DNA from 3 places in the Microbacterium sp. NPDC089695 genome. Region 2 is predicted to be linked to each of the others. Evidence: predicted binding sites of a transcription regulator. Region 2 holds the regulator's gene; each other region holds the start of a gene.

Region 1 (10,274 bases), on a different contig from region 2:
GCAGAGACGCCCCGGCCGAAGCCGGGGCGTCTCTGTGTCAGGTGGTGTTCTGACCGCTGTCGGACCGGGGTCCGTCAGAGGATCAGAAGTCCATGCCGCCCGTCGGGTCGCCGGCCGGAGCCGCGACCTTCTCGGGCTTGTCGGCGACGACGGCCTCCGTGGTGAGGAAGAGACCGGCGATCGACGCGGCGTTCTGCAGTGCCGAACGGGTGACCTTCGCCGGGTCGATGATGCCCTGTGCGAACATGTCGCCGTACTCACCGGTCGCGGCGTTGAGGCCCTGGCCCGCGGGGAGCTCGGACACCTTGTTCGCGACGACGCCCGGCTCGAGACCGGCGTTGAGGGCGATCTGCTTGAGCGGCGCCTCGATCGCGACGCGCACGATGTTCGCACCGGTCGCCTCGTCGCCCGAGAGCTCGAGAGCGTCGAGCGCCTTCGTGCCCGACTGGATCAGCGCGACGCCACCACCGGGGACGATGCCCTCCTCGACGGCCGCCTTCGCGTTGCGCACGGCGTCCTCGATGCGGTGCTTGCGCTCCTTGAGCTCGACCTCGGTCGCGGCACCCGCCTTGATGACGGCCACGCCGCCGGCGAGCTTCGCGAGGCGCTCCTGCAGCTTCTCGCGGTCGTAGTCGCTGTCGGTGTTCTCGATCTCACGACGGATCTGCGTGACGCGACCCTCGATCTGGTCGGCCTCGCCGGCGCCCTCGACGATCGTGGTCTCGTCCTTGGTGACGATGACCTTGCGCGCACGGCCGAGGAGGTCGAGCGTCGCGTTCTCGAGCTTGAGGCCCACCTCTTCGGTGATGACCTGTCCGCCCGTGAGGATCGCGATGTCCTGCAGCTGCGCCTTGCGGCGGTCGCCGAAGCCCGGAGCCTTGACGGCGACGGACTTGAAGATGCCCTTGAGCTTGTTCAGCACGAGCGTCGCGAGAGCCTCGCCCTCGACGTCCTCGGCGATGATGACGAGCTCCTTGCCGTCCTGGATCACCTTGTCGACGATGGGCAGAAGGTCCTTGATGTTCGAGATCTTCTGGTTCGCGATGAGGATGTACGGGTCCTCGAAGACCGCCTCCTGGCGCTCCGGGTCCGTGACGAAGTAGGGGTTCAGGTAGCCCTTGTCGAAGCGCATGCCCTCGGTGAGCTCGAGCTCGGTGCCGAAGGTCTGCGATTCCTCGACGGTGACGACGCCCTCCTTGCCGACCTTGTCGATCGCCTCGGCGATGAGCTCGCCGATGGCGGGGTCAGCGGCCGAGATGGACGCGGTCGCGGCGATCTGCTCCTTCGAGTCGATCTCCTTGGCCGAGGCGAGCAGCTCGTCGGTGATGGTCGTGACGGCCTTCTCGATGCCGCGCTTGAGGGAGATGGGGTCCGAACCGGCCGCGACGTTGCGCAGGCCCTCACGGACGAGCGCCTGAGCGAGGACGGTGGCGGTGGTGGTTCCGTCGCCGGCGACGTCGTCGGTCTTCTTGGCGACCTCCTTGACGAGCTCCGCGCCGATCTTCTCGTACGGGTCGTCCAGCTCGATCTCCTTGGCGATGGACACACCGTCGTTCGTGATCGTGGGGGCGCCCCACTTCTTCTCGAGCACGACGTTGCGACCGCGCGGGCCGAGGGTCACCTTGACGGCGTCGGCGAGGATGTTGAGGCCGCGCTCGAGACCGCGACGGGCCTCCTCATCGAAAGCGATGATCTTTGCCATGAGTTTTGTCGTCCCTCCTGGACGTAGACGTGGGTTTAGCACTCAGAGTGAGAGAGTGCTAACGCCATTCTGGCACTCGACCCCATCGAGTGCAAGCCGCCGGGAGGGTCCGGCGGGCGCTCACGGCGCGGGCGTCTCCTCCGGGCTCGCCGGCGGGTTCGCCGACCGGTCCAGCCCGATCACGACGGTGAGCTGCTTCTGATCGGTGTCGTTCATCGCGGCGTAGAAGTCGCTCTGTTGCACGTCGGCTCCGCCGATCAGGCCGGCGAGGCCGATCGCCGCGAGCTCGTCCTCGTCGGCGACGTAGTACACCGTGGTGGTGCTGAAGTCCTGGCTCGTGCTGTCGCTCGCGAACACGATGTCGGCCGCCCAGCCGCTGTTGATGAGCGTGTCGCGCATCTGCTCGTCGAGCCCCTCGTCGGCCGTGGCGTTGAGGATCAGTACGGAGTAGGTCGTGTCGATGACCCCGGTCTCCTCGGGCGTGGGGGTCGCCGTGGGGACCGCCTCGGGGAAGAGGGAGATGCGCCCCATCACCACGAGCGAGCCGAAGATGCCGCCGATGATGAGCACGAGGGCGGCCACGAAGGACCACAGGAGCACGATCCAGCCGTTCATCCCCGGTGCTTCGGCGCGGTGCGCACCCACGCGTCCGGAGGAGCGGGGGACGTCGTCGAATCGATCGCGGTTCGGCTTAGACACCCCTCGATGCTAACGGCACGCGGCTGTGCAACCGTGTCGGCGCCCCACGAGCGCGCGGCGCGGCGCGGTTCAGCCGACGAATCCGGGCGTCCTGGTCGACCGTTGCAGCGCCCGGGCGTCGCGGATCCGTCGCAGTCGTCCGATCAGGAGCGGATCGTACCGAAGGGCGTCCTCCGACTCGATCAGTCGCCCGAGGAGCTGGTAGTACCGCGCCGCGCTCATGCCGAGCTGCGCGCGGATCACCTCTTCCTTGGCGCCGCCGTGGCGGGGCCACGCGGTCTCGAGCGCGAGGATCAGTCGATCCCGTTCGCTCAGCTCTCCGCGCATGCGATCAGACTACGACGCACCCGGCCCCGCGCCCGGACGCCACTCCCACCATCGGCCGAGCGGATCGGCCGCGGCGCGCACGCGGCCGTCGAGCGCGACCACGAACCCCGGCCAGTGGTCCGCGTCGACCGGCGGGCTCCAGACGTGGAGGAGCGCAGGAGGATCGATCGTGATCCACCGCGCCGGCAGCGAGCGGATGCGGTCGACGAGCGCCGTGCGCGGCTCCCGCGGGATGTGCACGAGCACACCGGGGGTGGTGATCACGAGGGTCGCGTCCGGCGGCGCCTGGGATGCGAGGTCGTCGAGCCGCTCGGCCGCGTCGCCCGCCACGAGCAGGGGCGGGTCGGCCGCCGCGATGTCGAGCGCTGCGGCGACCCGCTGCTCGCGCCCGCGCTCCCCCGGCCAGACGAGACCCTGGAGCCACGCCCTGTCGCGCGCATCCCGGGCATCGAGGGGGGCGAGGTCGATGCCCGCCCGCCAGACGACCTCCGGCATCCGCAGGGGAGGCAGCTCGCCGTCCACCGTGCTCTCCAGCACGACGGCCGAGGGCCCGTCGTCGGGGTCGAGTGCCGCGCGCACGCGGCCGTCGCCTCCCGCGAACCGGTACGAGTAGCGGTCTGGGAACAGGCACAGGCCCGCCGACGCGCCGATCTCGAGCAGCGCGACGGGCCCGTCGATCTCCGACAGCGCCGGCAGCATGGCGGCGAGGCGCAGAGGCTCGTTGGTCTGCAGGCGGCGCGCGGTGCACTCGGCCACGACCTCGTCGGCGTGAGCCAGCACGAAGGCGCGCCACTCGGCGTAGTCGCCGAGGCCGACGCCCAGCATCCGCGTCACCGCGAACACGAGCGGCGGCTGCCTGCGGGTCTCCGGGATGCGGGAAAGGATGTCGCGCACGGCGGCGTCGGCGGCGACGCCGGTCGCCCATTCGGCGTACAGGACGCTGCGGCCCGGAGCCTCCTCGACGGCGAAGCGCGTGTAGCGCTGCTGCACGGCATCCGTCATATGACCATTCTGCCGCGCCGACACCCGTCCGGACGCGAGAGAATGGACGCAGACCCCCAGGAGGACCGATGTCGTACAGCGTGAACAAGACCGAAGACGAGTGGCGCGAAGAGCTCGGCGCAGACCAGTACGCCGTGCTGCGCGAGGCCGCGACCGAGCGCGCGTGGACGGGCGAGCTGCTCGACGAGGGCCGCGCCGGCCTCTACACGTGCGGCGCGTGCGGAGCGGAGCTGTTCAAGAGCGGCACGAAGTTCGACTCCGGATGCGGGTGGCCGAGCTTCTACGAGTCGATCCGCCCTGACGCGGTCGAGCTCATCGAGGACACGAGCCTCGGGATGGTGCGCACCGAGGTGCGCTGCGCCAACTGCGGCTCGCACCTCGGACACGTGTTCCCCGACGGCTTCGGCACGCCGACCGGCGACCGCTACTGCATGAACTCGATCGCGCTGAACTTCACACCCGACGAGGCATGAGCGCACTCGAGGCCGTCCGCTCGCGGCAGTCCTGGTCGAAGGTGACCGACGAGGCGCCGACCCGTGAAGAGCTGCTCACGCTCGTGACGGCCGCCGGCCGCGTGGCCGACCATTCGTCGCTGCGGCCCTGGCGCCTGATCGAGATGCGCGGCGCCGATCGCGAGGTGCTCGGCGCGGCGATCGCGAAGGCACAGGGCGACTCCTCCCCCTCGACCAAACCGCTGCGCGCCCCGCTGCTGATCGCGGTCGTCGCGAGCTACCGCAAGAGCGACAAGGTGCCGCGATGGGAGCAGGAGGCCGTCGCGTCCGGCGTGGCCCACACCCTGAGCCTGCTGCTCGACGACGGCGGCTGGGGCGTCATCTGGCGCACGGGGCATTACACGCGGGCGAAGGCGGTCGCGGCCGCCCACGGCCTCGCGAAGAACGAAGAGCTGCTCGGCTGGCTCTATGTCGGCGGCAAGCCCGTCGGCAAGAAGCCGGGCCGGCGCAAGGTCGTCGAGGCGCGGAAGCTCCTCACGCGGATGCCGGTCGCCGACGCGTCCGCCGCCTCCGACGCCCCGGTGACGGCGGAGAAGTCGAAGAAGAAGGCGAAGAAGGCGAAGAAGGCCGCGAAGAAGTAGTCAGGCCCGTCGCCTCGGCAGCGCCACCACGACGGAGGCGACCGCGACGACGACCATGCCGACGATCTGCCACAGGGCGGGTCCGGCGTCGGCGGGCCAGATCAGGTCGATCACGACAGCCGTCGCGAGCTGCCCGAGCACCGATCCCAGCCCCATCAGCAGCACGCCCGTGTGCGCGACGATGAACGCGCCCAGCAGGATGTACGCGAACCCCAGGAACCCGCCGAGGTACAGCCACGGCTCAAGGGGCGGCGGCTGCGGGAGCCCGCGCACCGCGATGCTCACGCCGGCCGCGAGCAGCAGCGCGATCGTGCCGGCGACGAAGCTCGTGAACGTCGCGACGAGCGGCGACGCCACGCGCTGAGCGAGGCGGCCGTTCGTCGCGGCCTGCCACGCGATGCCGACTCCGGCCGCGAAGGGGAGCAGCAGCATCCACAGCGGCGCAGCGGCGAGCACGTCGCCGCTCAGCGAGATCCCCACGGCGGCGAGCGCGAGCGCGCCGCCCGCCACGCGTCCGGGCGTGACCGCTACGACACCGGCAGGGCCGAAGCCGATCCGATCGAGCACGAGGCCGTGCAGGGTCTGCCCGGCGACCACGCCGACCGTGAAGAGCGAGACGCCGAGCACCCCGGCCGTCACCCCCTGTGTCGAGACGGTGAGGGCCCCGCAGGCGCCGCCCAGCAGCATCCAGAACGGGATCGAGCGGTCGCGGACGCCGGAGACCAGGCGCCGTACGCCACGACGGGCGGCGGGGATGCTCACGATCACGGCGATCAGGGCGGCGAGACCGACCGCGAACGACAGCAGCCCCGCGACGATGCCGTTCTCGACCCGCACGCCGAGGACGCCGTTCACCCGTGCCTGCACCGCCGTGAGCACACCGATGGTCACTGCTCCGCCGATCGCCACGGGGGCGGGCAGTCGGCGGGTCGCGGTCACCCGTCGACACTACTCCCGGGCGCGGGCGTCCCCGCACGCGGGCGGGCAGGCGGATGTCGGATGCCCGGCGTACGCTGGCGGCATGTGCGCGAGCTATGGCCTCGATCCCCGGTTCACCGACGCGGAGCTCCTCGCCGCCGCCGACGAGGAGGTGCTCGAGGGGCTGCGCGACTGGGCGAAGGAGAACGCGGGTGAGACCGTGCGCCCCACGGGCAAGAACCTGCGCAACCTCAACCCGATCGTCGCGCAGCCCGACGTGGCCCCGACGCTCGAACCCGGCTGGTGGGGATTCCTCGTCGGCGGCGAACCCTCGAAGTTCCCGTCCATCAACACGCGGTCCGAACGCCTGCAGGAGCGCCCTGGTGGTCTGAAGACGCGTGCGCTCGTCCCGGCGACGAGCTGGTACGAGATGAAGAAGCCCGAACGCGTGTGGCACGAGTTCCTGGTCGACGACGGAGCGCTGTTCGGCATGGCCGCCGTCACTCAGCGAGGACGGACGAGCGATGGCTCCTGGTTCACCTGCTACTCGATCGTGATGCGCCCGGCGCCCGAGCATCTCGCCGGGATCCACGACCGCATGCCCCTTCTCATCCCCGCATCCCTGAGTCACGACTGGCTGACGGCCGACCCGACGCGCGCGATCATCGACGAGGCGATCGCGGCGTCCGACGACGTCGCCGCGCGTGTGAGCACCCGCGCTCGCCCCTGAGCACCGCGTCGTCCTCCGGTGCCACGGAACGGATGCCGGTATGCCGCCGTTCCGGTACCGCAGGAGGATGCCGGGAGGCCCCTTGCCCCGTAGCGTCGAAGACATGATCACAGCAGAGGGCCTCACGAAGAGGTTCGGAGACAAGACAGCCGTCCAGGACGTGTCGTTCACGGTGCGGCCCGGTTCGGTGACGGGATTCCTCGGCCCGAACGGCGCCGGCAAGTCGACCACGATGCGGATGCTCGTCGGACTCGACCGCCCGACCGCGGGCGTCGCGACGATCGGGGGACGCGAGTACCGCGGACTCCGCGCACCGCTCACGGAGGTCGGCGTCCTTCTCGACGCCAAGGCCGTGCACACCGGCCGCACCGCCCGCAACCATCTGCGCGCGATGGCGGCGACCCACGGCATCCCCGCCTCCCGCGTCGACGAGGTCATCGACCTCGCAGGCATCGGATCCGTCGCCCGCAAACGCGCCGGCAAGTTCTCGCTCGGGATGGGGCAGCGCCTCGGCATCGCTTCGGCCCTGCTCGGCGATCCGCACACACTGATCCTCGACGAGCCCGTGAACGGCCTCGACCCCGAGGGCGTGCGCTGGGTGCGCCAGTTCGTGCGGCACGCCGCGTCCGAGGGCCGCACGGTGCTGCTGTCGAGCCACCTCATGAGCGAGATGGCGCAGACCGCCGACCATGTGATCGTGATGGGGCGGGGACAGGTCCTCGCGGACGCACCGCTCGACGAGCTCGTGCGGGAATGGACGCGCAACACGGTGCGCGTGCGCACGCCGCGGGCCGCCGACCTCGCCGCAGCCGTGGGCGGTCCCGACATCGAGATCGTGAGCACGGCACCCGATCTGCTCGACGTCGTCGGCCTCCCGGCCTCGCGCATCGGCGACCTCGCCGCAGAGCGCGGCATCCCGCTGCACGAACTCACGCCGACCACCGGCTCGCTCGAAGACGCCTACCTCGCCCTCACCGGCGAGGCGGTCGAGTACCGCACCAAGGAGATCTCATGACCGCCACGCAGACTGCGCCCCGCACTCGCGCGCAGGTCGACACGGGTCGACGACTCACCTTCGTCCGCGCCGTGCGCGGCGAGTGGATCAAGCTCGCGACGCTGCGCTCGACCTGGTGGTCGATCGGCCTCGCCGCGGTGCTGACGATCGGCATCGCCGTCCTCATCGCCCAGGCCATCGACATGCCGGGCTTCGAGCCTATCCAGGCCGTCGTGATGCCGATCCAGTTCACGATGCTGCTCGCCGGCATCCTCGGCGCGATCGCGGTGACCGGCGAGTACTCGACCGGGATGATCCGCTCGACGCTCACGGCCAATCCGCGCCGCGGGTCCGCGCTGCTCGCGAAGGCTCTCGTCGTCGCGGTGTTCCTGTTCGTGTCCTCGCTCGTGATCTTCTCGGCCGCCGCGGGCGCTGTGTCCGCGATCGTCGCACCGCGTGAGCAGAGCATCGACTGGGGTGACCCGGCGGCCTCCCTGCTGCCGATCGTCGTGTCGTCGCTCTCGATGGCGGTGTTCGCGTTGATCGGCGTGGCCTTCGGGTTCATCCTCCGCTCCGGCGCCGGAGCGATCGCCGCGACCGTCGGCCTGCTGTTCGTGCTGCCGATCGTGGCGAACTTCTTCGCCCTCGCCGGCGAGGCGTGGGCGTGGGTCATCGACGCCGCCGCCTACCTCCCCGTGGCCGCGGCCCAGAGCGCGATCCTCCCGGAGGGCGCGACGCTCGACGAGCCGGTCGCCTTCCTCACTCTGGGCATCTGGGCGATCGGCGGACTGATCATCGCGTGGATCGTCGTGCGGACCCGCGATGCGTGAGCACGCGTCCGTCCTCGCGCACGCGTAGAGTCGCCCGCGTGACCCGTATCCGCAGCCGCAGCGCCTCCCTCCGCGAGCAGGAGGAGGAGCTGCGGCTGCCGCGTCCTCCCGGCGTCCTCCGGCGCTTCTGGGTGCGGCATCCCGTCGTCGCCGACGTGCTCATCACGCTCGTGTGCCTGGCGCTGTCGCTGCTGCCCGCCGCGCCGTTCACGGAGACGGGCGATGCGACGCCTCTGCGGATCGGGTTCGCCGCGATCGCTCCGATCGCGATCATCGCTGCGTGCGTGACCCTGATGTGGCGTCGTCACGCGCCGCTCGTCCCGTTCGTGGCATCGTTCACGGTCGAGGCGCTCCTGCTGTTCGCTCCTCAGCCCTCCGGCACGCCCCTGATGTTCGTGACCTGCTACTCGCTGGCCGTGTACCGGTCGACGCGAGCGGCCTGGACCGGCTTCGGCATCGCTGTCGCGTCTCTCACCGGCCTCGCGGGGCTGATGCTGCTGACGGGCGCCGTGACGTTCCAGATCGCGATCAACACGGTCGCGACCTCGCTCGTCCTGGGGCTCATCGGCACGCTCATCGGGGTGAACGTCGGTGGCCGCAAGCGCTACATCGCGGCCGTTATCGACCGTTCGCGTCAGCTGCTCGTCGAGCGCGATCAGCAGGCGCAACTCGCGGCCGCCGCCGAGCGAGCCCGGATCGCGCGCGAGATGCACGACATCGTCTCGCACTCCCTGACCGTGATCGTCGCCCTGTCCGAAGGCGCGGCGGCCACGAACGACCGCGCCCAGGCCGCCGCCGCGTCGACCGCCTCCGCCGAGACGGCGCGCAGTGCGCTCACCGAGATGCGCGCCATGCTCGGTGTGCTCCGCGACGCCGAGTCGCCTCTGCCGCTCGCCCCGATGACCCCCGCAGAGCCGCACGAAACGGTCGCGACGGCGCAGCGGGCGGGCTTCCCGGTGACGCTCTCGGTGAGTGGCGACGCCGCCCTGCCGCCGGCCGTGTCGCACGCGGTCGGTCGCATCGTGCAGGAGGGCGTGACCAATGCGATGCGCCATGCACCCGCGGCCACCGCGATCGCCGTGCGCGTCGCCCACGGACCCGACGACGTGACCGTCGAGATCGCCAATGACGGGGCCACGGGCCCCAAGGGCACCACGGGCTACGGCCTCCGCGGACTCGCGGAGCGCGCCGGCCACGTCGGCGGCCGCATCGTCTCGGCACCCGTACCCGGTGGGCGCTGGATGCTGCACGCCGTCCTCCCCCGCACGGGCGCCGACACCGCGTCCCCCGACATTCGCACCGAGGAGCGCTCATGAGCACACCGATCTCGATCCTGCTGGTGGACGACCAGGAGCTCATCCGTCTCGGCTTCCGGATGGTCCTGGAGGCCGAGGAGGACATGGTCGTGGTGGGTGAGGCGGCCGACGGCCACGCTGCGATCGCCCAGACCGCGGCGCTCGCACCCGACCTCGTGCTCATGGACATCCGGATGCCGGGTCTCGACGGCATCGCCGCGACCGAGGCGATCGTGCGCGAGCATCCGCAGACGCGCGTGCTGGTGCTTACGACGTTCGATCTCGACGAGTACGCGTTCGGGGCGATCCGCGCCGGGGCGAGCGGCTTCCTCCTCAAGGACGCGCACCGCCAGGAGATGCTCTCCGCCGTCCGTGCGGTGCACCGCGGCGATGCGGCCCTCGCCCCTCGGGTGACCCGGATGCTGCTCGAACACGTCACCCCGCAACTCGGTGTCGAACAACCGGGCGCCGGGGTCGTGGCCGACGACCCGTCGACGGTGCTCACGGACCGCGAACGCGACGTGTTCCTGGAGATCGGCCGCGGGCTGACGAATGCCGAGATCGCCCGGGCGCTCTACGTGAGCGAGTCGACGGTCAAGACGCACGTCGGGCGGGTGCTGTCGAAGCTCGGCGCTCGCGACCGCATCCACGCCGTGATCCTCGCGCACCGTCTCGGGCTGGTCG
Region 2 (10,274 bases):
CGCCGCGCGCGCCGCGAGGTCCTTCGTGGACGCCGGCGCAGCGACCTCCGGCACCCAGGGCCGATGCGCCTGCTTGGCGGCCTCGCGGACGATGCTCGCCCAGCGCTCGCGCCCCTTGACGGCCTTCGGACCCTCCCATCGCGACACGCTGCGACTCGCCTGCCAGGGCACGATCTCGTCGACCCCGAGCTCGCACGCCGCCTGCACCGCGAGTTCGTCGCGGTCGCCCTTCGCGAGTGCCTGCACGAGCACGAGGCGCGGGGATGGTGCAGCGTCGACCCAGCGTGCGGACACGCGCACGTCGACGAGCGACGGCGACACGGCTTCTGCCGTGCCCGTCAGCCACACTCCGGAGCCGTCGCCGACCGTGACCTCCTCGCCGACGCGGAGGCGCCGCACGACGGCGGCGTGCTTCGCCTCGGCGCCGGTCAGCGACACGAGGTCGCCGACGGCGGCATCCGACGAGGTCTCGACGAGGAAGTGCAGGGCCATGTGGTCGTCCCGGTCAGTGCGAGCGGAAGCGGTCGCGGAGCTTCGAGAACAGCCCCTGCTGGAACTGGGCGAGCTGCGGCTCCGGCGCCTTGGTCTTCTTCGCGAAGTCCTCGATCAGCGCGCGCTGCGCCGAATCGATCTTGGTCGGCGTCAGAACCTGCACGCCGACGCGCAGGTCGCCGCGCTGGCTGCCGCGCAACGGCGTGATGCCTCGACCCTTGATCGTGAGCACGTCGCCCGACTGCACGCCGGCGCGGATCTCGAGATCCACCTCGCCGTCGAGGCCCTGGATGGTCGTCTCCGTGCCGAGGATGGCGTCGGTCATCGCCACCTCGAGCGTCGCGAGCAGATCGTCGCCGTCGCGGCTGAACGCGGGATGCGGGTTCACCGTCACCTCGACGTAGAGATCGCCGTTCGGGCCGCCGGCCTTGCCGACCTCGCCCGAACCGGGGAGCTGCAGCCGCAGACCGGTCTCGACGCCCGCCGGGATGTCGAGCGAGACCGTACGACGCGAACGCACGCGCCCCTGACCGCCGCAGGTGCCGCACGGGTACGGGATCGTCGTGCCGTATCCCTCGCACGTGCCGCAGGGCTGCGAGGTGACGACGTTGCCGAGCAGGCTGCGCACCTGGCGCTGCACGTGACCGCTGCCGCCGCAGATGTCGCACGTGACGGGCGAGGTGCCCTCCTGGCAGCACGAGCCGTTGCACGTCTCGCACAGCACGGCCGTGTCGACCTCGATGTCCCGATGCGCACCGAACACGACGTCGCCGAGGTCGAGCGTGACCCGCACCAGGGCATCCTGACCGCGCTCGCGACGGGAACGGGGCCGAGCGCCCCGACCCCCGCCCTGAGCCGCGCCGAAGAACGTCTCGAAGATGTCGCCGAACCCGCCGAAGCCCTGGAAGTTGCCGGACGCGCCGTCGCCGCCGCCCATGTCGTAGCGGCGCCGCGAGTCGTCGTCGCTCAGCACGTCGTACGCGTGCGTGACGAGCTTGAACTTCTCGGCCGCTTCCTCGCCCGGGTTCACGTCCGGGTGCAGCTGCCGCGCGAGTCGCCGGTACGCCTTCTTGATCTCGTCGGTGGAGGCGTCGCGTGAGACGCCCAGTACCTCATAGTGGTCCGCCACGATGGCCCTTCTGCGTGTGTTCTCTGGGCGCCCGCGTCAGCGGGACGCCTCGTCCTCGTCGAGCATCCGCGAGAGGTAGCGGGCCACGGCCCGCGCCGCCGCGAGATTGCTCGGATAGTCCATGCGCGTGGGGCCCATGACCCCGACGCGTGCCGTGCCGCTGCGCGCCGCGTAGTTGCTCGCGACGATCGACGCCTCGTCGAGCCCGAACGACGCGTTCTCCGCGCCGATGCTCGCGGCGAGGCCGTGCGCGTCGGCCTCCATCTCGCTCATCAGGCGGATGAGGGTCACCTGCTCCTCGATCGCCTCCAGGAGCGGATGGATGCTGCCGCGGAAGTCGTGTTCGCGACGAGCCAGTGTCGCCGCTCCTGCCATGACGAGGCGTTCCTGGCGGAACGTGCCGAGTTCCTCGACGATCACGGCGGCGACGGCCCGCAGCACGGCGTCGTTCGCATGCTCGTCTCCGCCGAGCAGCGCGTCGAGTCGCTCCGCCGCTTCGCTGACCGCGCGGCCGGCCAGCAGCGACGACAGCCGTGCACGCAGCAGCGCCATGTCGGACTCGTCGATGTCGGCGGGAAGCGGAGCCATGCGCTGCGACACGCCGCCGGCGTCCGTGACGAGCACGATCAGCAGCCGGTTGGGTGCCAGCGCCACGAGCTCGATGTGCGTGAGCCGCGCACGCGCGAACGACGGATACTGCGCAAGAGCCACCTGCCCCGTGAGCTGCGTCAGCACGCGGACGGTGCGCGCCATCAGATCGTCCAGGTCGGCGGGATCGGTCAGGAAGGACTCGATCGCGGTGCGCTGCGCGACCGACAGCGGGCGCAACTGGGCGAGGTGATCGACGAACACCCGGTAGCCCTTGTCTGTGGGGACGCGTCCCGACGACGTGTGCGGGGCCGCGATGAGCTCTTCGTCCTCGAGGAGGGCCATGTCGTTGCGGATCGTGGCCGCCGACACCCCGAACGAGTAACGGTCGACGATCGACCGGCTGCCGACCGGTTCGTGCGTCTCGACGTAGTCCTGCACGATGGCGCGGAGCACCTGGAGGCCTCGTTCGCTGACCATCGCTTCTCCCCTCGTCCGTTGCATGTGTCTGGCACTCACGTGCGTCGAGTGCCAATTCTACCCGCCGCAGCCGCCGACACGCGGAAGGCCCCTACGATGACGACCATGAGCGATGCCGTCGACGCCACTCTGACCGCGGGGACCGTGCGTGGAGAGGAGGTCGACGGCATCCGTCTGTTCCGGGGCATCCCGTACGCCGCGCCGCCCTTCGGAGACCACCGGTTCCGTTCCCCGCGTCCCGCGGATCCGTGGGACGGCGTGCGCGAGGCGCGAGCGTTCGGGCCGACCGCCCCGCAATCGCCGTACCCCGGCGCCATCGGCGATCTGCTGGGTTCGGTCGAGATCCCGGGTCGCGACATCCTCACCGTCAACGTCTGGGCGCCGCGCGACGCGCGCGATGCTCCGGTCGTGCTCTGGATCCACGGCGGAGCGCTGGAGCGCGGCACCGCAGCCCTCTCGCTCTACGACGGCAGCGGATTCGCCCGTGCGGGCATCGTGTTCGCCTCGATCAACTACCGGCTCGGCTCCGAAGGGTTCTCTGTGCTCGACGGCGCACCGCGCAATCTCGGGCTGGAGGACGCGGCGGCCGGTCTCGCATGGGTGCACAGGGAGATCGCGGCGTTCGGCGGCGATCCGGCGCGCATCACGGTCATGGGCGAGTCGGCGGGCGGGGCGATCGTGGCAGGACTCCTCGCGAGGTCGGAGTCACGGGGCCTGATCGCCCGGGCGATCATCGAATCCGGCCCCCTGGAGGCGCAGACGTCGACGAAGGCCGGTCGCGTCACGGTGCAGTTGGCGAAGCGGCTCGGCATCGCGCCCGAGCGGTCGGCCTTTCTCGGGGTGAGCCCGGAGCAGTTGCTCGATGCGCGTCGGCAGCAGGCGGCGGGATCGTCGCCGCTCGGCGGGGCGCCGGGGTTCCAGTTCGCGCTCGACGAGGAGTCGCTCCCCCGCTCTCCGCACCAGGTGATCCCCGACATCGACGTCCCGCTGCTTATCGGCACCAACACCGACGAGTACCGCCTCTGGTTCACCCCCGAGGCGCTCGCCGGGATCAGCAGGCTGAAGCTCCTTCTCGCACGACTGGCCCTGCGCATCCCCCGCCGCGCGGTCGCCGCCTACCGGGCCGCCTTCCCCGGTGCATCCACGGGCGAGATCTTCGGCCAGCTCGCGACCGACATCATGCTCCGTGCTCCCCTGACCCGGGTGGCGCGTGCGCGACGCGCTCCGACCTTCGTCTACGAGTTCGCCTGGCGCAGCCCGGTGCGCGACCTGCGCGCCGCGCATGCGCTCGAGCTCGGATTCGTATTCGATCGACTCGACGACCCCGAGACCCGGCGGCTGGCCGGCGACGACGCGCCGCAGCGCCTCGCCGACGAGATGCACGCGGCGTGGATCTCGTTCATCACGACAGGCGACCCCGGATGGCCCGCGTACGGCGCCGAGCGGACGACACGGCTGTTCGACGCCGAGAGCGCCACCGTGCCGCAGCGACGCACGGTCGCGCTCGATCTTCTTCCCTGACGGGCCGTTCGATTCAGTCCGTGAGCTCGCGCACCACGGCGTCCGCCAACAGGCGCCCCCGCAGCGTGAGCTGCACGCGTCCGCGCACCGCGGCCGACGCATCCACGAGGCCGTCGGCGATGAGGCCGGCGACCCGCTCGCGCCGCTCCGGCGGGAGTTCCGAGGTCGCGATCCCCTCACGGATGCGGCTGAGCAGCAGGATGCGCTCCAGCATCCGGGATTCGGCGTCCGGCCGTTCGGTGCCCGCCGCCGGCGACTCGGATGCCGCGAGGCGCTGTGCGTACGCAGCGGGATGCTTCACGTTCCACCACCGCAGACCCGCGACATGGCTGTGTGCCCCCGGACCGAAACCCCACCAGTCGCTCCCCCGCCAGTACGCGAGGTTGTGCCGTGATCGCTGATCGAGGCTCCGCGACCAGTTGCTGACCTCGTACCACTCGAACCCGGCCGCGGCGAGGCGCGCATCGGCCAGCTCGTACATGTCGGCCTGGAGGTCGTCGTCGGGCGTGGGCACCTCACCGCGGCGGATCTGCCGCGCGAGCTTCGTGCCGTCCTCGATGATGAGCGCATACGCCGAGATGTGGTCGGACTCGAGGTCGAGCGCCGCATCGATCGACGCCTCCCAGTCGGCGAGCGACTCGCCGGGGGCACCGTAGATGAGGTCGACACTGACCGCGAGCCCGGCATCCTTCGCGGCCGCGACCGCCGTGCGCACATTCTCGGGCCGGTGCGTGCGGTCGAGGGTCGCCAGCACGTGCGGCACGGCGGACTGCATGCCGACCGACATCCGCGTCACGCCCGCGTCCGCGAGAGTGCGCGCGACCTCGGGCGTCACGGTGTCGGGGTTCGCCTCCACCGTGACCTCGGCACCGTCGACGAGTCCGAACGCCTCGGTCGCGGCGCCCAGCATCCTGGCCAGGTCACCGGCGGGAAGCAGGGTCGGCGTGCCGCCTCCGAAGAAGACCGTGTCCATGGGGCGCACGGCGCCGGCATCCGACATCACACGTCGCGCGAGCTCGATCTCGGAGATCAGGGTCGAGGCGTAGTCCTCCTGCTTCGCGCCGCGGAGCTCGCTCGAGGTGTAGGTGTTGAAGTCGCAGTACCCGCAGCGCACGCTGCAGAACGGGATGTGCAGGTACGCCGAGAACGGCACGGTCGGATCGATCGGAAGGTCGTGCGGCAGGCGCCCGTCGGCCGGAGCCGGATCACCGAGAGGGAGGGGACCCGCCATCTCAGACGGGAGTCGCGTAGAGCGGTGAGATCGAGCGCAGGTACCGCGCGAACAGCTCGCGCCGACGCCGCTTCACGAGCGCGGGGACTGTGCGGTACAGCAGTGCGTTCGGCGCGTCGAACGCGCGCACGGTGAACCACACCTCGTCGTTGTCCTCGCGCCACTCGACGTCGAACGACTCCTCGCCGCGCACGACCGAGCCGCCGACCGTGCCCAGCACGAGACCGATGCGACGCTTCTCCTCCGTGACCGAGATCACGCGCAGCTCGGCGTCCGCGCTCATGCCGGCGATGCGTCCGCGCAGCTTCAGCGTCATGCCGGGGCCCGCGTACGGCGTGCCCTCGGTGTCGAAGCGCTGCTCGACCTCGTTCTTGCTCGGCGCGATGGGGGTGCCCTCCGCGTCGAAGCTCACACCTGCATACGCGGGGCCCGGTGCGGGACGCACGTCCTCCACGCTCAGACCCGATGCGCGCTGCGCCGTCCACGACAGCAGCGACTCGCCCGCGGTCTGGAAGCGTTCCGCTCCGCTGCCGATGCGCCACGAGTTCTCCGCCGGGATGCTGCGCTCCGGCGGGTACTGCATGAGATCGGGCGCGTGGGTCGCACCCACGGCCGCATAGTCCACCGTGTCGTCTCGGAAAGTCCCGCGCCGCATGATGACCAGCCTACCGGGGGTCACCTGGACGGGGACCCGACCGATGGCCACGCGTGCTCGGACGCGAGTCGCGGAGCCGCGTCACCTACTTCTTGTCCTTGCCCTCGACGTCTCCCGACAGCGCGGCGATGAACGCCTCCTGCGGGACCTCGACGCGACCCACCATCTTCATGCGCTTCTTGCCCTCCTTCTGCTTCTCGAGGAGCTTGCGCTTGCGGGTGATGTCACCGCCGTAGCACTTCGCGAGGACATCCTTGCGGATCGCCCTGATGGTCTCGCGGGCGATGATCCGCGCGCCGATCGCCGCCTGGATCGGCACCTCGAACTGCTGGCGAGGGATGAGCTTGCGCAGCCGCTCGGCCATCATCGTGCCGTAGGCGTAGGCCTTGTCGCGGTGCACGATCGAGCTGAACGCGTCGACCTTCTCACCCTGGAGGAGGATGTCGACCTTCACGAGGTCGGCCTCCTGCTGCCCGGCGGGCTCGTAGTCGAGTGAGGCGTAGCCCTGGGTCTTGGACTTGAGCTGGTCGAAGAAGTCGAACACGATCTCGCCGAGCGGCATCATGTACCTCAGCTCGACGCGCTCCTCCGAGAAGTACTCCATGCCGAGCAGAGAGCCGCGCCGCGACTGGCACAGCTCCATGACCGTGCCGACGTAGTCCTTCGGCAGCAGGATCGCGGTCTTCACCATGGGCTCGGCGACCGAGCCGATCCGTCCGTCGGGGTACTCGCTGGGGTTCGTGACCGTTACGGTCTCGCCCGTGTCGGAGGTCAGCACCTCGTAGATCACACTGGGCGCGGTCGTGATGAGGTCGAGTCCGAACTCCCGCGAGAGACGCTCGGTGATGATCTCGAGGTGCAGCAGCCCGAGGAATCCGCAACGGAAGCCGAAGCCGAGCGCCACCGAGGTCTCGGGCTCGTACTGCAGCGAGGCGTCCGACAGCTTGAGCTTGTCGAGCGCCTCGCGGAGCTCGGCGTAGTCGCTGCCGTCGATCGGGTAGATGCCCGAGAAGACCATGGGCTTGGGGTCGGTGTAGCCCGCGAGCGCCTCGGTCGCGGGCTTGCGTGCCGCCGTCACGGTGTCGCCGACCTTCGACAGACGCACGTCCTTCACGCCCGTGATCAGGTAGCCGACCTCGCCGACGCCGAGACCCTTGGTGGGGATCGGCTCGGGGCTCGACACGCCGACCTCGAGCGCGTCGTGGTTCGCGCCGGTCGACATCATCTGGATGCGCTCGCGCGGCGACAGGTTGCCGTCGACCATGCGCACGTAGGTGACGACCCCGCGGTACGCGTCGTACACGGAGTCGAAGATCATGGCTCGAGCCGGAGCATCCGCATCGCCCACCGGGGCCGGGATCTCCTGCACGAGACGGTCGAGCAGCTCCTCGACGCCGACGCCGGTCTTGCCCGAGACGCGCAGTACGTCCTCCGGCTTGCCGCCGATCAGCGAGGCGAGTTCCTTCGCGTACTTGTCGGGATCGGCCGCGGGGAGGTCGATCTTGTTGAGCACCGGGATGATGTGGAGGTCGTTCTCGAGCGCGAGATACAGGTTCGCGAGAGTCTGCGCCTCGATGCCCTGCGCGGCGTCGACCAGGAGGATCGCGCCCTCGCACGCCGCGAGCGAACGGGACACCTCGTACGTGAAGTCGACGTGCCCCGGGGTGTCGATCATGTTGAGCGCGAAGGTCTCCCCCTCGAGCTCCCACGGCATCCGCACGGCCTGGCTCTTGATGGTGATGCCGCGCTCGCGCTCGATGTCCATTCGGTCGAGGTACTGCGCGCGCATGTCCCGATCCGACACCACGCCGGTGATCTGGAGCATGCGGTCGGCGAGCGTCGACTTGCCGTGGTCGATGTGCGCGATGATGCAGAAATTGCGGATCTGCGTCGCTGGCGTCGCGGCAGGCTGAAGCGGAGTGAGAGCGCGTGGTGACATGTCCCGACGATTCTACGGTGAGGGGAGGCTAATGCCCGATTCGGGCGATCCGGTGATATTCTCGCGAAGTTGCCCGGGAGCCATCCGTGACACCGGATCCCGTGAGCGATAAGACTCCGTCACAGACCAGGTGCAGGTGTCGTGTCGCGCAGAACGGCAGATGGTGATTGACTGTCCTCCGGCTCAGCGTTGCGTCGGCAGACCCCGCGCGCGTCTGTAGAAGAGAAAGAATCATCACCTTGATCAAGTATCTCGTGCGCCGCCTGCTGGGGTGGTTGATGATGATCGTCATCGCGACGAACATCACCTACTTCCTCGCCTGGCTGTATCTCGATCCCGAGAACAACTACGTCGGCCGACGCCCCCCGCTCTCCGCCGATCAGATCGACAATCTCCTCCGTCCGCGCAACCTCAGCGAGTCCGTTCCGCTCATCGAGCGCTGGTGGACGTGGTTCTCGGGGATCATCTTCCGCTGGGACTGGGGCCTGGGCCCGACCGGCGAGTCCGTCAACGAACAGGTCGCGTACCGGGTCTGGGTCAGCGCTGAGCTGGTGCTCGGTGCGACCATCATCACGACTGTGCTCGGCATCGCGCTCGGCGTGTACACCGCGTCGCGGCAGTACAAGCTCGCCGACCGCATCGGCCAGGGCACGAGCATCATCACGATGAACATCCCGACGGTCGTCGCGGGCTTCGCTCTCGTGCTGCTCGCGATCGGCTTCAACAACGCCGTCGGCACCACCGTCTTCTACGTCACCGGCTCCTCCAGCCCGGGTGTCCAAGGCTTCTTCCCCGTGCTCCTCGATGTGATCCAGCATCTGACCTTGCCGACCTTGGGCCTCGTGATCACGGGGTACGCGCAGATCCACTTCCTGCAGCGCTCGCTCCTGCTCGACAACATCAAGGCCGACTACGTGCGCACCGCCCGCGCCAAGGGCCTCACCAAGCAGCAGGCGATCCGCAAGCACGCGCTGCGAACGTCGCTCATCCCGGTCACGACGCAGGTCGCCTTCACGATCCCGGCCGTCTTCACCGGCGCGGTCCTGACGGAGACGATCTTCAACTGGAACGGCATGGGTCGATACTTCATCACGACCCTCAATAACAACGACATTCACGGCGTCGTCGCGGTCGCGGCGTTCGGCGCCCTCATGACAGCCATCGGCGCGATCCTCGCCGATGTCGCGGTCGTCGTCCTCGATCCGAGAGTGCGGGTGAGCTGATGTCCCTGGAAGCCATCGGGGTGTCCCCCGAGATCGCCGAGAAGCCTGACAAGCCGAAGAATCGCAAGCGCACCACGATGCTGTCGCTGTACACGCGACGCTTCATGCGCAACCGCGGCGCCGTGATCGGAATCGTGATCCTCGTCGCGCTCGTGCTGTTCGCTGTCGTCGGGCCGCTCATCGCGCCCTACAGCCACACCGAGCTCGACTTCCTCAACCTGCGCAAGGGACCATCGGCCGACCACTGGTTCGGCACGAACGGTTCCGGTAATGACAACTTCGCGCAGGTCGCCGTGGGGCTGCAGCGCTCCATGATGATCGCGGCACTCGTCGCTATCGGCACCACGGTCGTGTCAGCGATCGTCGGAACGACGGCTGCGTACTTCGGCGGGTCGTACGAGCGCATCATGCTCGCGATCATCCACTTCATGATGGTCGTGCCGAACTTCCTGATCCTCGCGATGATCTCGAACGACGCCGGCGGCAATTGGCTCGTGATCTCACTCGTGATGATCTTCGTCGTGGGCTGGTTCTTCCCCGCCCGAATCATCTGGACGCTGTCGTTGTCGATCCGCGAGCGCGAGTACGTGCACGCGGCCCGCTACGCCGGCCTTTCGGGTATGCGCGTCGTCATCCGGCACATGCTGCCGAACATCGGATCGCTTCTCGTGATCAATTTCACCCTGGGTGTCGTTTCCGCGGTGCTCACCGAGACCGCCCTGTCGTTCCTCGGGTTCGGCGTGAAGCTGCCCGACGTGTCGCTCGGTGCGCTGATCGGCTACGGCTCCAGCACTCTCGTGAGCGCGCCGTGGCTGTTCTACTTCCCTGCGGCGGCGCTCACGCTGCTCACCGTGTCGATGGCCCTCATCGCCGACGGTCTGCGCGACGCCCTCGACCCGACCTCCGCGGCTGGAGGTCGCGCATGAGTACTGTTCTCTCCGTCCGCGACCTCAAGGTCAGCTTCCCGTCCGAGGCGGGCCGAGTGGATGCCGTCCGCGGCGTCTCCTTCGACCTCG
Region 3 (10,274 bases), on a different contig from region 2:
GATGACCTTTGTCAAATGAACTGATCCCCGAAGAGGGCGCCGCCGCGGCGCCCTCGACCGGGAGCATCCGCCGTCCGAAGACCACGGGACTCGCGAAGGGGCCTGCGGCCCCCGGCGTCGCCAAGGTCGACCCGATCCTCGTCGTGGATGCCGTGCAGCGGCGCTTCGGCGGCCTCACCGCGGTCGACGTCGAGCACGTCGAGATCCCGCGAGGCGCCATCACCGCGCTGATCGGACCGAACGGGGCCGGCAAGACCACCCTGTTCAACCTGCTGTGCGGCTTCGACAAGCCGAACAGCGGGTCATGGTCGTTCGACGGGAAGAATCTGTCGGGTGTGCCGTCGTTCAAGGTCGCCCGTATGGGACAGGTGCGCACGTTCCAGCTCACGAAGTCGCTGTCGCTGCTCACGGTGCTGGAGAACATGAAACTCGGCGCGCCTCATCAGCGCGGCGAGGGCTTCTGGTCGAGCCTCTTCCCGTTCCTGTGGCGCTCACAGGATCAGGAGATCGAGGTCAAGGCACGGGAGCTCCTCACGCGCTTCAAGCTCGACGCCAAGGAGAAGGACTTCGCCGCGGCGCTCTCGGGCGGTCAGCGCAAGCTGCTGGAGATGGCCAGGGCGCTCATGAGCGACCCGACGCTCGTCATGCTCGATGAGCCCATGGCCGGCGTGAACCCCGCGCTCACGCAGTCGCTGCTCGACCACATCCTCGACCTCAAGGAACAGGGCATGACCGTCCTGTTCGTCGAGCACGACATGCACATGGTCCGTCACATCGCCGACTGGGTGGTCGTGATGGCCGAGGGCAAGGTCGTGGCCGAGGGTCCGCCCGAGGAGGTCATGGAGGATCCGGCGGTCGTCGACGCCTATCTCGGTGCCCACCAGGACGTGGACCTCGGTGCGGTCACCGGGCGTATCCCCGTGCTCGCCGACACCGCGGCGGTCAAGCTGCGCGAGCAGATCGAGGCGGAGGCGGACGCCGAGCTGGCCGCCGAGGAGTCCGAGGAGGGACGCGCATGAGCGACACCACACCCGTGAACGGCACGGCACCCGGGAACGATGACGTCGTCGTCGAGCTGAAGGACGTGCACGCGGGCTACCTGCCCGGCGTCAACATCCTCAACGGCGCCAACCTCGTCGCACGTCAGGGCGAGCTGATCGGCATCATCGGCCCGAACGGCGCCGGCAAGTCGACGCTGCTGAAGTCGATCTTCGGGCTCGTCAACGTGCGTAGCGGCGAGATCACACTGAACGGCGAGAGCATCGTCAACCTGAAGGCCGACAAGCTCGTGAAGCGCGGCGTCGCGTTCGTCCCGCAGACGAACAACGTGTTCCCGTCGCTGTCGATCGAGGAGAACCTGCAGATGGGGTTGTACCAAAATCCCAAGGCGTACGCCGAGCGTCTGGAGTTCGTGACGGGGATCTTCGCCGAGCTCGGCAAGCGCCTCAAGCAGCGCGCCGGGTCGTTGTCCGGCGGCGAGCGCCAGATGGTGGCGATGTCGCGCGCGCTCATGATGGACCCCTCGGTGCTGCTTCTCGACGAGCCGTCCGCCGGTCTCTCTCCCGTGCGCCAGGACGACGCGTTCATCCGCGTCTCCGACATCAACAAGGCGGGCGTCACGACCATCATGGTCGAGCAGAACGCACGGCGCTGCCTGCAGATCTGCGACCGCGGCTACGTGCTCGACCAGGGCAAGGACGCGTACGAGGGCACCGGACGCGATCTGCTGAACGATCCCAAGGTGATCGGCCTGTACCTCGGCACCCTCGGGACCGACGCGGCCTGAGAGCCTGAGACACCGGAGGGGCGGATGCTGCGGCATCCGCCCCTCTCTCGTGCCCGCGCGAGTCCGCGGTCGTCGAGCGAGCGTCCTTCCCGGTCGTTGAGCGAGCGAAGCGAGACGAAACGCGGTCCCCCTGCACATGACGAAGGCCCCGGATGCTCGCATCCGGGGCCTTCGCGCGATCAGTCAGCGTGTGCTGAGGAGATCAGTTGGTGCGCTCGATGGTGTTGTCGGCGCCGTACTTGTAGATGCCGATCGTGGCGCCCTGCGGGTCGCCCGCCTCGTCGAACGTGACCTCGCCGGAGTAGCCGTCGTAGTCGGCCGTGCCGCCGTCGTTGATGATCTTGGCGCAGTCCGCGAACGTGGTGCACTTCTCACCGTCGCCCGAGCCGCCCGAGACCTCCTGCATCTTGGCCGCGATGTCCGCGCCCTCGGTCGAACCCGCCGCGAGCGACGCGAGCGCCACGAGCACGACGGCGTCGTAGGCCTCGGCCGCGTACGTGAAGTCCTTGACCTCGGCGTTGCCCTCACCCGTCCAGTACGTCTGCAGACGGTCGGTGAAGTCGTCCTCGAGTGCGGGACCGGCCTTCGTGCCCTGCGCGCCCTCGAGCGACACCGGGATGTCGGAGCCGTAGTCGGACAGGTTGCCGTCGACCAGGTAGAACTTGTCGGCCGAGATGCCGGCGTTCACCAGCAGCGGCGCGATGGTCTTGAACTGGTCGAACGACACGATCGCGACGGCGTCGGGGTTCTGTGCCTTGATCGTCTCGACCTGGGCGTCGAACTGCGCATCGCCGACGTTGAACGACGCCTCGGCGACGACCTCGCCGCCGGTGCCCTCGAACGTCTCCTTGATCGCCGCGTCGAGGCCGGTGCCGTAGGCGTCGTTCTGGTAGATGATGCCCAACGTCTTCGCGCCGTCCTCGGCGATCAGGTTGCCGAGCACCTCACCCTGCAGCAGGTCGCTGGGGGCGGTGCGGAAGTAGAGTCCGTCGTCGTCCCACGCCGTGAAGTCCGGCGACGTGTTCGACGCCGAGATCTGCAGGATGCCGGCGCTGACGTTGCCGTCGAGGATGAGCTTCGAGACACCCGACGCCGCGGCGCCGACGATGGCCGAGACGCCTGCGCCCTGGAGCTTGGTGATCGAGGTCTCGTAGGCCTTGGTGTCGGTGTCGCCCTCGTCCTCGGCGGTGAGGTCGATGGTGATACCGGCGTCGGCGTCGTTGATCTCCTGCACAGCGAGACCCACGCCCGACTCCATGGGCGGGCCGAGGAAGGCCAGCGATCCGGTCTGCGGCAGCAGCGAGCCGAGCTTGAGGGTGAGGTCGGCTGCGGGCTTGTCGCCGCCGCCGGAGCCCTCGTCGGAGGGCGTGCTGCTGCAGCCCGAGATGACCAGCGCAGACGCGCTGACGAGCGCGATCCCTGCGATGATCTTGGCGCTGCGCGAGCGCGTGAATACGGTCATGATGCTCCCTTGCGTGACTGGCCGCGGATATGAACCGCGGTCGGATGTTCTACACATTAGGTGCAGAAAGTCTCGATCAGGAGTCGCCAACATTTCGGTGCGTTAACGATCCTCGGGAGAATCCGACGACGCCCGGGACCCCGCTCAGGGAGCGGTCACGAGCACCCGTCGTCCGCGGCGTGCCGCGAGCAGCAGATCGATCACGAACACGACGATCGCGACCCACACGAGGACGAACCCGATCCACCGCTCGATCGGCATCGGCTCGCCGAGCACCAGCGCTCCGATCAGGAACTGCATGACCGGCGTGACGAACTGGATCATGCCGATCACGGTGAGATCGATGCGTCGGGCACCCGCGGCGAAGAGCAGCAGCGGCACGGCTGTCGCGACGCCCGCGAACGCGAGCAGGGCCACATGCCAGGGGCCGTTCGCGCCCATCGTGAGGCCCTCCGGGGTCGTGGCCACGAGGATCAGCTGCACGACGGCGATCGGGATGAGCCAGAACGACTCCAGCGTCAGGCCGCTCACGGCGTCGACGGCCGGTCCGATCTTCTTCTTGATGAGCCCGTAGAGGCCGAAGGAGGCCGTGAGCGAGAGTGCGATCCACGGGAAGTCCCCGTACAGCACGACGATCACGATGACGGCGACGGCCGCGATGCCGATGGCCGTCCACTGGAGGCGGCGGAGGCGCTCCCTCAGCACGAACACCCCGAGGAGCACGGTGGTGATCGGGTTGATGAAGTAGCCGAGGCTGGTCTCCAGCACGTGCCCGGTGAGCGTCCCGATGAGGAACACCTGCCAGTTCACGTAGATGAGGAGACCGGCGAGTGCGGTCCAGCCGAGCAGGCGCGGCTGCCGGATGATCGTGCGCAACGCGGCCCAGCCGCGCATCACCGTCAGCAGGATGATGCAGAAGACGAGCGACAGCAGCACGCGCCAGGCGACGACCTCCCACGGCCCCGTGGGGGCGAGCAGGAGGAAGTAGAGCGGGAGAACGCCCCACAGCAGGTAGGCGCCGCCCGCGTACGCGACCCCTGCGGTCTGGGTGGCGCGGGTCGCGGGGTTCGTCGAGGTCACCGCACAACCCTAGTGCGGGCGCGTCGGCCGGATCCGCCGAAGGGCGGTCGCCCGCGGAGAATGGCAGGAATCGGATGCCGTGTGGCTGAACGCAGGAAGGGCTCGGATGCACGAAGCATCCGAGCCCTTCCGAAGAGTGGTCTCAGCGGACGACGACCGCGAGGACGTCGCGGGCCGACAGGACGAGGAACTCGTCTGCGCCGAACTTCACCTCGGTGCCGCCGTACTTGCTGTACAGCACGCGGTCGCCCACGGCGACGTCGAGCGGAACACGGTTGCCGTTGTCGTCGATGCGGCCGGGGCCGACCGCCACGACCTCGCCCTCCTGGGGCTTCTCCTTGGCGGTGTCGGGGATGACCAGGCCACTCGCGGTGGTCTGCTCGGCCTCGACCTGCTTGATGACGATGCGGTCCTCGAGCGGCTTGATGGAAACCGACACGGTCTACCTCTTCTTTCTTGACGCTGACACGAAAGACTCGTTCGCACTCTCAACCCGAGAGTGCTAACAGCAGTCTACGGCGTCGGCTGGCACTCATGCAATGCGAGTGCCAGCCGACGGACCCGGCGCCCTGGGCACGCCCGCCTAAGCTGAGGGTGTGGAGATGACCGAGCTGCGCGCCCTGCTCACCCCCGAGGGACTCGAGCTGCTCGACGGGCTCGGGCCGGTCGACGGCGTCGCCGATGTCGCACGTACGGTCTCGCGCCTGCGCGCGGCGGGGCACTCCCCCGACCTCGTCTCGGCCGTGGTGGGTCAGGCGCACCTGCGCGCGAGAGCCGCGACCAAGTTCGGCGATTTCGCGGCGCGGATGCTGTTCACCCGCGCCGGTCTCGAGCAGGCGACCCGGCTCGCGGTCGCCGCACGGCACGCTCAGCGGATGCGACGCTCAGGGATCACGAGGGTCTCGGATCTCGGATGCGGGATCGGCGGCGACGCGCTCGCGTTCGCCGCCGCCGGGCTCGACGTCACCGCCGTCGACGCCGACGAGGTGACGGCCGCGATCGCCGCCTTCAACCTCGCGCCGTTCGCCGAGACCGCTGCCGTGCGGCACGGGACCGCGCAGGATCATGTGCCCGCGCCGGCTGCGGGCCAGGCGGTCTGGATGGACCCGGCACGGCGCACCTCGGGGCACAGCGAGACGCGCCGCGTCTCGTCCGACGACTACTCGCCGCCCCTCGACTGGGCGTACGACGTCGCCGGGCGCATCCCCACCGGCATCAAGCTCGGCCCGGGGCACGACCGCGACGCTCTCCCCTCCGATGCGGAGGCGCAGTGGGTCAGCGCCGACGGCAGCGTGGTCGAGCTCGTGCTCTGGACCGGGGCGCTCGCGCGCGACGGCATCCGTCGCTCGGCCCTCGTCATCCGCGGCGAGCGCTCGCACGAACTCACCGCCGCAGCGGACGCCGTCGACGAGCCGGCGCGCGCGCTCGGCGCCTTCGTGCACGAACCCGACGGCGCGGTCATCCGCGCCCGTCTCATCGGCGACGTCGCGCGCAGCCTCGACGCCGGCATGCTCGACGAGCACATCGCGTACCTGACGTCGGACGCTGCGCTCACGAGTCCCTTCGTGCAGTCGTTCCGCGTGCGCGAGACCATGCCCGCGAACCCCAAGGCGATCAGCGCGGTGCTGAAGGCGCACGGCATCGGCACCCTGGAGATCAAGAAGCGCGGCGTCGACATCGACCCGGCCGCGTTCCGCAAGAAGCTCGCGCTGCGGGGCGATGCCTCCGCCACGCTGTTCCTCACCCGCATCGGCGACCAGCGCCGTGCGATCCTCGCGGATCGCGTTCCCGCAGCGGACTGACCTCAGCCGTCCGTCCCCGCCGAAGGGACCTCGACGAGGATCGGGTCGCCGTGCTCGCCGCCCAGCTCGACGTACGCGGCCCCGGCATCATCGGGGTCGCCCTGCTCTATCGTCAGGTACGGCGTGCCCCACCCCGTGAACCGGATCTGCAGCGTCCACAGCACCGGGGTTCCGTCCTCGGCGGTCTCCAGGCTGAGCGCGCGAAGACCCGCGCGCCGGTCGTCGGACACCCGGCAGGCCGTGGCCGCACTCGCGGCGTCCACGACCATGCACTGCACGAAGCCGCCGGTCTGCGTGCCGTCCGCCGGCTTGTCCACCAGCCAGACCGGCTCGTCGTGGAAGTACCCGACGATCGACAGCCCCGGGAGGTATCCCTCGGCGACCAGGGCCTCGGCCCGCTCGCGCTCCGACCCTTCGAACTGCCCGAGCATCGCGTCGTCGATCTCCCAGCGGTAGATCCATGCGAGCGGTTCGCCGGACGTCGAGTAGCCCACCGTCGCCGAGATCGAGGTGCCGTACTCGTCGGCCGGATCGTCGGGGTCGGCGACCGGCACCGACATCGACACGGTGAGCGGCTGACCGTCGTCGGCGTCGTCGAGCGCGCACTGATCCTGCGAGGCCTCGCCGACGTCGAGCACCGCGCACGCGATCTCACCGTCCCTGCGCGTCGCGTACCAGACCACGGCGTCGTCGTCCTCCGCGATCAGGCGCACGGAGCCCGCGTCGTAGTCCCCCTGCTGCAGCTCGAGACGTCGCTCCTGCTGTGCGGACGAGAGCACTTGGTCGTCACGCCCGAACACTCCCCACCCGACGGCGACGCCGATCAGCAGCAGCACGAGGGATGCCGCGACCGCCGTCCACGCATGCGCGCGGAGGGCCCCTGGCAGGGCGCGGGCCGGCGCCGGGGCGGGATCGGCCGCCGGCTCCACGAGCTCGGGCACCACGGCATCCGGCTCCGCAGCGGCCGTATCCGCGCCCGTCGGCACCGCGTCGGCCGGTGCGGCGTGCGCAGAGCTCGACGGCTCGGACTCGGCGCTCCGCTCCCGCGCCACCCGGGCGGCTTCGAGCTCGGACAGCCGCGCAGCCTCTTCGGCCGTCAGCCCGCCGTCGCGACCGTAAGCGCGCTGCTGCAGCGCACGAAGCTCCGCCGCGTCATCCTCGGGAGGCATCGGAGCCCTCTCCGTGACTGATCGTCAGATACTGCTGCGCGTAGCCGACCGTGTACTCGTACCTCGTCGTCTCGCCGTCGCCATCGACCCGGTCGAGCACGAGCGGCTCCTCGTCAGGCATCCCGATCGGATTGTCGCGGCATTCCATGTCGGGCTCCGGCCGGGAGCCGTCGTACACGAGGCAGTACATCTGCGTTCCGGTCATCGTGCCCACCCAGAGCGGCACGTCGCCGTCATATCCCACCACCGCGAGCGAGCGACCGTCGAATCCGGCTTCCACGAGCGAATCGGCGATCGCGAGCTCCTCAGGGTTCGCGTACATCGAGGATCCCTCGGACGGCGCGACGTAGCTGTAGGCGATCACCGCCGGGTCGCCGCGGGAGCTCAGGAAGAGCTGCGCGTCGACCCGATACCGCACGTCGTCGGCGTCGTCACCCTCGCCGGACGTCTCGGACAGCGAGCCGTACACGCCTCCGGTGAGCACCTGTTCGCGGGTCGAGCACGTGGGCGCCGTCTTGACCCCGTCGCCGAGGATGAGGCAGATGTTCGTACCGTCCCGCTGCGTCGCGTACCAGACCACCGTGTCGCGTTCGATCGCGACCGCTCGGATCGAGCCGGTGTCGTAGATCCCCGAGGCGATCAGGTCTCCCTGCCACCCCTGCTGATCGGCCGAGAGCTGCGGGGCCGTCTCACCGCCTCGATCGCCGAACGCGAGCCACCCGCAGAGGATGCCGACGCCGATGAACGCGACGATCGTGAGCGCGACGGCGAGTCCACGCCGGGCGAGCAGCGAGCGGAGCGACGGGGTGTCGGCCTGCGGAGCGGCGCCCTCGTCGGAGTCGGATCCAGCCGCGGGTGTCGGGGCGGCGGGTGTCGGAGCGGCGGGTGTCGGAGCGGTGGGTGTCGGAGCGGTGGTCGCGACCGTGACCGTCGCGGACCCGGTTGACGGGCGGATCGACGAGGACCCCACGGACGCGGGTGAATCCATGGTGCCCGTCGGCGCCGGATTCGCGCGGGTGCGAACACCCTCGATCTTTCGAAGGCGCGCCGCCTCGGCATCCGTGAGCCCTCCTGCGCGACCGTAGGCCTTGGCCTGCAGCGCTCGCAGCTCGCGGATGTCGTCGTCGGCCATGCTCAGCCGAGCCTCTCGAACTGCATCCCCGCCCACACCAGCCAGCCCAGGCTGTAGACGGTCGCGCACAGTCCCAGCACCAGCGCCCACCGCGCCATCGCTCTGCTCTCCACCGGGCGACGCAGCGACATCACGGCCGCGATGACCGCGACGACCGCGATCGGGATGGCCCAGCCGACGAACAGCGACGCGCCCAGGGCGACGATCGCCGCCATCAGCGCCCACGGCGCGAGTCGGGTGTCGTCGACGGCGACCACGGTCGCGGTCGTCGGCTCCCAGTCCGGCTCACGCGGCGGGGAATCGACGTCAGGACCGCTCACCACGACCGGTTCGATACCGACCGGGCCGGTGGGCAGCTTCGTGTAGCCGTCTCGGCGAGCGCCGGGCAGCCGCGCGGAGCCCGCCGGCCGTTCGACCTCGCCGCTCGGGCTCTCGACACTCGTGCGGGGCGTCGCGGGCTCTCCCGAGGAGGCGGAGTCCGCCCCTGCGGGCGTGAGCGGATTCTCGCGACCCATCACGCCACCGCGATGCTCTCGCCGACCTGGATCTCGGTCACGGGCAGAGTCGAGTCCGCGCCGAAGGCGAGCGTCGACGGGCGGCGGCCCGAAGAGATCAGCTCGGCGGCGAGCGCTGCGATCATCGCCCCGTTGTCGGTGCACAGAGACAGCGGCGGGATGCGCACCGTGACGCCTGCGGCCTCGGCTCGGGCGAGCGCGACATCGCGCAGCCGGCGGTTCGCGATCACACCGCCGCCGAGCAGCAGGCGCGGCACCCCGAGATCCGTGCACGCCGCGAGGGCCTTGGTCACGAGCACATCGACGACAGCCTCGCGGAAACTCGCCGCGACGTCGGCGACGGGCACCTCGACGCCCTCGGCCTCGCAGCGCTCGACCCACCGCGCGACAGCGGTCTTCAGACCCGAGAACGAGAAGTCGTAGCGGTGCGCCGCCATGTCGGACGCGCGCGACAAACCGCGGGGGAAGCGGATCGCGTCAGGGTCGCCGTCGAGGGCTGCCCGATCGATCTCGGGGCCCCCGGGGTACGGCAGCGACAGCAGCCGCGCGACCTTGTCGAAGGCCTCGCCTGCCGCGTCGTCCATGGTCTCGCCGAGCATCTCGACGTCGGTCGTCAGGTCGCGCACATGCAGCAGCGAGGTGTGGCCGCCCGACACCAGGAGCGCGACCGTGGGGTACTCGAGGGGCGCGGAGTCGGGGGTGAGGATGTCGGCGGCGATGTGCCCCACGAGATGGTTCACGGCATAGAGCGGCTTGTCGAGAGCGACGGCGAGCCCCTTCGCTGCGCCCACGCCCACCATGAGCGCCCCGGCGAGACCCGGTCCGCTCGTGACGGCCACCGCGTCGAGGTCGTCGAGCCGCACGCCCGCCTCGGCGAGAGCCGCATCGATCGACGGCTGCAGCGCCTCCAGGTGCGCGCGCGCCGCGACCTCCGGAACGACCCCTCCGTACCTGGCGTGCTCGTCCATGCTCGACGCGATCGTGTTCGACAGCAGCATGCGGCCACGGACGATCCCGATCCCGGTCTCGTCGCAGCTCGTCTCGATGCCCAGCACCAGAGGCTCGGTCATGCGGTCGCCTCCTTCGCGGCATCCGCGGCCGCACCCCGTCGGTGCTGCAGCACGAGCCGCATCACGATCGCATCCACGTCATCCGGCTGGTAGTAGCGCGGGCGTCGCCCGATCTCCTCGAACCCCTCGGAGAGGTACAGCCCCTCGGCACCCGGATTGTCGGCGCGCACCTCCAGGAACACCTCGCGCGCGCCGCGGTCGGCAGCGGTCTCGAGCAGGGCCCGCAGCAGCGCGCGCCCGCGGCCTGCGCCCCGGTGC

Evidence for each region. Region 2 encodes HrcA, which represses chaperone genes, less so after heat shock. Its sites were predicted from a motif close to TTNGCACTCGNNNNNNNCGAGTGCNAA; they were not measured.
Region 1: a site for HrcA is predicted at 1,738-1,764, ahead of groL (chaperonin GroEL). Genes of this name have one in related genera too.
Region 3: a site for HrcA is predicted at 4,854-4,880, ahead of groES (co-chaperone GroES). Genes of this name have one in related genera too.

Annotation. Positions count from the first base shown of each region.
Region 1 is NZ_JBIVHG010000001.1:33,069-43,342, forward strand. It holds gene groL (chaperonin GroEL) at 83-1,702, opposite strand; gene ACIPYT_RS00185 (LytR C-terminal domain-containing protein) at 1,823-2,401, opposite strand; gene ACIPYT_RS00190 (DUF3263 domain-containing protein) at 2,471-2,728, opposite strand; gene ACIPYT_RS00195 (DUF2332 family protein) at 2,738-3,730, opposite strand; gene msrB (peptide-methionine (R)-S-oxide reductase MsrB) at 3,799-4,203, shown strand; gene ACIPYT_RS00205 (nitroreductase family protein) at 4,200-4,823, shown strand; gene ACIPYT_RS00210 (DMT family transporter) at 4,824-5,732, opposite strand; gene ACIPYT_RS00215 (SOS response-associated peptidase family protein) at 5,845-6,471, shown strand; gene ACIPYT_RS00220 (ABC transporter ATP-binding protein) at 6,575-7,486, shown strand; gene ACIPYT_RS00225 (ABC transporter permease) at 7,483-8,295, shown strand; gene ACIPYT_RS00230 (sensor histidine kinase) at 8,334-9,611, shown strand; gene ACIPYT_RS00235 (response regulator) at 9,608-10,274, shown strand, end outside.
Region 2 is NZ_JBIVHG010000002.1:214,030-224,303, forward strand. It holds gene ACIPYT_RS14175 (16S rRNA (uracil(1498)-N(3))-methyltransferase) at 1-492, opposite strand, end outside; gene dnaJ (molecular chaperone DnaJ) at 506-1,621, opposite strand; gene hrcA (heat-inducible transcriptional repressor HrcA) at 1,658-2,689, opposite strand; gene ACIPYT_RS14190 (carboxylesterase/lipase family protein) at 2,795-4,210, shown strand; gene hemW (radical SAM family heme chaperone HemW) at 4,224-5,441, opposite strand; gene ACIPYT_RS14200 (DUF1990 family protein) at 5,443-6,096, opposite strand; gene lepA (translation elongation factor 4) at 6,182-8,035, opposite strand; gene ACIPYT_RS14210 (ABC transporter permease) at 8,275-9,258, shown strand; gene ACIPYT_RS14215 (ABC transporter permease) at 9,258-10,184, shown strand; gene ACIPYT_RS14220 (dipeptide ABC transporter ATP-binding protein) at 10,181-10,274, shown strand, end outside.
Region 3 is NZ_JBIVHG010000001.1:1,788,082-1,798,355, reverse strand. It holds gene ACIPYT_RS08760 (branched-chain amino acid ABC transporter permease) at 1-19, shown strand, start outside; gene ACIPYT_RS08755 (ABC transporter ATP-binding protein) at 66-1,019, shown strand; gene ACIPYT_RS08750 (ABC transporter ATP-binding protein) at 1,016-1,786, shown strand; gene ACIPYT_RS08745 (ABC transporter substrate-binding protein) at 1,989-3,248, opposite strand; gene rarD (EamA family transporter RarD) at 3,393-4,328, opposite strand; gene groES (co-chaperone GroES) at 4,471-4,767, opposite strand; gene ACIPYT_RS08730 (SAM-dependent methyltransferase) at 4,931-6,130, shown strand; gene ACIPYT_RS08725 (hypothetical protein) at 6,133-7,299, opposite strand; gene ACIPYT_RS08720 (hypothetical protein) at 7,283-8,431, opposite strand; gene ACIPYT_RS08715 (hypothetical protein) at 8,434-8,946, opposite strand; gene tsaD (tRNA (adenosine(37)-N6)-threonylcarbamoyltransferase complex transferase subunit TsaD) at 8,946-10,016, opposite strand; gene rimI (ribosomal protein S18-alanine N-acetyltransferase) at 10,013-10,274, opposite strand, start outside.